One region of the Streptomyces sp. NBC_01445 genome, then DNA from elsewhere that is predicted to be linked to it. Evidence: riboswitches for the same ligand, from Rfam matches in the RefSeq annotation. Region 1 holds a riboswitch; the other holds the start of a gene.
The links. A riboswitch is a leader RNA that binds a small molecule or an ion and turns the genes downstream of it on or off. The one in region 1 is predicted to bind glycine.
Positions count from the first base shown of each region.

Region 2: it holds a riboswitch for glycine, as region 1 does, so the genes downstream of both, gcvP (aminomethyl-transferring glycine dehydrogenase) here and gcvT (glycine cleavage system aminomethyltransferase GcvT) in region 1, are expected to answer to the same signal.

Region 1 covers NZ_CP109485.1:3,889,737-3,891,928, forward strand. The annotation lists gene OG574_RS17565 (enhanced serine sensitivity protein SseB) at 1-248, opposite strand, end outside; gene OG574_RS17570 (AAA family ATPase) at 355-1,032, opposite strand; glycine riboswitch at 1,170-1,273, shown strand; glycine riboswitch at 1,274-1,387, shown strand; gene gcvT (glycine cleavage system aminomethyltransferase GcvT) at 1,435-2,192, shown strand, end outside.
Region 2 covers NZ_CP109485.1:8,226,844-8,229,035, reverse strand. The annotation lists gene gcvP (aminomethyl-transferring glycine dehydrogenase) at 1-1,078, opposite strand, end outside; glycine riboswitch at 1,262-1,357, opposite strand; gene OG574_RS37440 (PRC-barrel domain-containing protein) at 1,472-1,855, shown strand; gene OG574_RS37435 (DNA polymerase IV) at 1,841-2,192, opposite strand, start outside.

The DNA of each region.
Region 1 (2,192 bases):
AACTGCTCCTCGGAGCTGAAGACGGGCACATAGGCCTGGCCCTCGATCTCCACCGTCGGCAGGTCGAGGTTCGGGCTGCCGGGGCCGCCGCCCTGGGGCAGCGGTATCCACACCTGGCTGCGCCCGAGGACCTCGACGATGCGGCCGCCCGCCGAGTCGACCCCGAGGGAGGCGGCGAGCACCTCCTCAAGCTCGTTGGCCGGCCACCCGCCGTACGGATGTGCGTGAGCCTGCGCCGGAATGTCCATGTGCCTACCACCCGCTCTGGAACCGCTCTGTCTGCGGCCGAACCCTAGCGCGTGCGGGCGACAGAACACCCTCCGCGTCCGCATGTGCACAGAGGGTCGCAGCCGGTCAACTCCCCTCGAACCTGATCCCGTTCAGCACATCCGTCGCGTCCCGGTCGAGCAGCACCGCGGACGCGCAGCCCCACGGCAGGTCACCGCGCTCGGCGGACTCCACCAGGCCCGCGACCGCGCGGCGGTGCCGGGCGAACGCGTAGCGCGAGACCCCGCGGCCGCGGTCCCGCTGGCCCGCGAGCGCCGTGCCCGCGTCGACGTCGAGCAGCATCAGATGCAGGTCCGCGCCGCGCCGCCCGGCCTCCTTGGCCAGCCAGCGCCGCACCCAGCGTTGCGTACCGCAGTCGTGCAGGACGACGCTGCCTCCCGAGCGCAGGGCGCGCCGCAGCCCGGCGAAGTGCGCGAGCCGCACGAGCGGGCGGTACACGGCGTACGGGAGCAGCCGCGGCAACCGGGCCGCCCAGCGGTCACGCGTGTCCTGCGAGTCGATGCGCACGGCTCCCCCGGCACCGACCACGCGGCGCATCAGCGTGGACTTGCCACTGCCCGGGAGCCCCGAGACCACGATCAGGTCACCCCGCGCGAAGCCGAGGCGCCTCGGTGTGCGGCCGCCTCTGCCGCGCAGATCCCTGACGACCGGACCGCGCCCTGTCACCGCCCCGGGGCGGGGCACAGCGCGCTGCCCGACCCCTGCCGCCGCGTACGCACCCGCCGCTGCCTTGTGCACCGTGATCGTCCTCCCCGTTCCGGTCACGCCACCCTTGCCCGCCAAGTGTAAAGAGACGGTAATGCCCTACAAGTGGTTTCCCCGTACGGTCGGCATGCAATGATGTGCGCGCCAAGAGCACGACCAACTGCATACCGGCCGCTTGAATCCGCGCGGGAGAGCTCCCCGGACGCCTACGCGTCCCCGGGGGCGCCGAAGGAGCAAGTTCCTCCCTTGAATCTCTCAGGCCCCGTACCGCGCGGGCGAGGCATATCTGAAAAGCGGGCGGCCCTCGGCCGCTCCACCCAAGGTGCAAGCCGCGACCACCTCTGTACGTGTGGCGCCGGCGAACCTCTCAGGTTCCGATGACAGATGGGGAGGAAGACCATCGCCCTCGTCTGTCATGCCTGGGATCCTGGAGCACCACTCATGAACAACGTCCCCCGTAAGACCGCCCTCGACGCCCTGCACCGCTCGCTGGGCGCGACGATGACCGACTTCGCGGGCTGGGACATGCCGCTGCGGTACGGCAGCGAGCGCGACGAGCACATCGCGGTCCGCACCAAGGCGGGCCTCTTCGACCTCTCGCACATGGGCGAGATCACCGTCACCGGGCCGCAGGCCGTCGATCTCCTCGACTACGCCCTCGTCGGCAACATGTCCACGATCGGCCCCGGCCGCGCCCGCTACACCATGATCTGCCAGGAGGACGGCGGGATCGTCGACGACCTGATCGTCTACCGCCTGGGCGAGCAGGAGGCCGGTCTTCCTCACTACATGGTCGTCGCCAACGCCGGCAACGCGCAGATCGTCCTCGACGCGATCACCGAGCGCGCCGCCGGCTTCGACGCCGAGGTCCGCGACGACCGCGACGCCTACGCGCTGATCGCCGTCCAGGGCCCCGAGTCCCCCGGCATCCTGAAGTCCCTCACGGACGCCGACCTGGACGGCCTCAAGTACTACGCGGGCCTGCCCGGCACCGTCGCCGGTGTGCCGGCCCTCATCGCCCGCACCGGCTACACCGGCGAGGACGGCTTCGAGCTGTTCGTCGCCCCGGAGCACGCCGAGAAGCTGTGGCAGGCGCTGACCGACGCGGGCGCGCCGGTCGGGCTCGTCCCCGCCGGCCTCTCCTGCCGCGACACGCTGCGCCTGGAGGCCGGCATGCCGCTGTACGGGCACGAGCTGAC
Region 2 (2,192 bases), 4.3 Mb from region 1:
GTCCGTGGTACACGGCGTACATGCCGGCCATGACGGCGAGCAGCACCTGAGCGGTACAGATGTTGCTGGTGGCCTTCTCGCGCCGGATGTGCTGCTCACGGGTCTGCAGCGCGAGGCGGTACGCCTTGTTGCCGTCGGCGTCGACGGAGACGCCCACGAGGCGGCCGGGCAGGCTGCGCGCGAACTTCTCGCGGACCGCCATGTAGCCGGCGTGCGGCCCGCCGAAGCCCATCGGGACGCCGAAGCGCTGCGTGGTACCGACGGCGATGTCGGCGCCGAGCTCGCCGGGCGAGGTCAGCAGCGTGAGGGCGAGCAGATCGGCAGCGACCGTGACGACGGCACCCAGCTCGTGAGCCTGCTCTATGACCGGCTTGATGTCGCGGACAGCTCCGGAGGCGCCGGGGTACTGGATCAGGACGCCGACGACGCCGCGCTCGGCGACCTCGGCCGGGATGCCCTCGGAGAGGTCGGCGACGACGACCTCGACACCGGTCGGCTCCGCGCGCGTCTGGATCACGGCGATGGTCTGCGGCAGCGCGTCCGCGTCGACCACGAAGGCGCCGTTCTTGACCTTGCCGATGCGCCGCGACAGCGCCATGGCCTCGGCCGCGGCCGTGCCCTCGTCGAGCAGCGAGGCGCCCGAGGTCGGCAGGCCGGTCAGCTCGGCGACCATCGTCTGGAAGTTGAGCAGTGCCTCGAGCCGGCCCTGCGAGATCTCCGGCTGGTAGGGCGTGTACGCCGTGTACCAGGCCGGGTTCTCCATGACGTTGCGCAGGATGACGGGCGGCGTGAACGTGCCGTAGTAGCCGAGTCCGACCATCGAGTCGAGGACCTGGTTGCGGTCCGCGAGGGAGCGGAGTTCGGCAAGCACCTCGGCCTCGGTGCGGGCCCCGGGAAGATCGAGCGCCTCAGCGCTCTTGATCACGTCCGGGACCGCGGCCGCCGTCAGCTCGTCGAGCGAGCCGTACCCGACCTGCGCGAGCATCTTGGCCTGCGCGGCTTCATCCGGACCGATATGGCGCTGCTCGAAGGGGATTCCCTGCTCCAGCTGGGAAAGCGGAATACGGTTGGCGGTCATTGCGGAGGCCTCCTGGTCACTACGACCTGCGAGGGGCACCACGGCGCGGGTGCCCGGACGGCCTCCCCCTCTGTCATCTCAACCTGAGAGCTTCACCGGCGTGCCCACATCACGAAGGGCATGCCGACTTTCACCGTCGGTGAGAGCGGAGGCCTGAACGCCCGCCCTGCTTTCCAGAGTGACCTCGTCCGTGCGGTACAGGGGCCTGAGAGATTCCGGGGAGGAGTTGCTCCTTCGGCGCCTCCGGTGTCATCCGGAGGACTCTCCCGCACGGGGTCAGCAGCCATGGCCAGCCTACCAGCGGCAACAATGCCCCCGGCTTCGAGTGGCCGCCGTCACCAATGTGCACTTTGGTAGTGCTTACGGATGAGTTGCGATCAGCTGGAGGGCCCCGTGCAGACCGATGTCGATCCGCGAAACCTGATCGGCCGCAAGGCGTTCGACCGCAACGGAGCCAAAATCGGGACTGTCGACGAGGTCTACCTCGACGACGCGACCGGGGTCCCGGAGTGGGCGGCCATACGCACAGGCCTGTTCAGCCGGGACGCCTTCGTCCCCCTGGAGCCGAGCGAGCTGGTGGAGGGCACCCTGCGCATCCCCTTCGAACGCTCCTTGATCAAGGACGCCCCCGACTTCGGGGTCGGCCGTCACCTCTCCCCCGAACAGGAGCTCCAGCTCTACCACCACTACGGGCTCGACATCACGGGCCCGGACGACCCCGAGCCCCCTCAGGACCGCAACTTCGGCAAGATCGCCGGCACCTCAGACGACACCTGACCCGGCACCCTGCTCCCTTGCCTCAACCCGCCTCACGTCGCCCTCCGCCACCAGCGGCAGCGGCTCCGCGGGGACGAGCGCGGGGTCGTCGGTCCGGAACGTACGCACCCGCCCAGGCTCCGAGTACGGCGTCTCGAAGCGCACCGTCACCCGCCCGAGCCCGCTCCCCTGCACCCACCCGTGCCCGAACTCCTCGTGTCGCACGTCGTGCCCGGCCACCCAGCGCCGGTCCGCGGCCTCGACGACCTCTTCGGCAGCCACCCGGCCCTCATCCCCCGCACCATCCACCCCTTCCGTCTCCCCCTCACCCCCGGCCGCGTGCGCCTCGGCCTCGGCC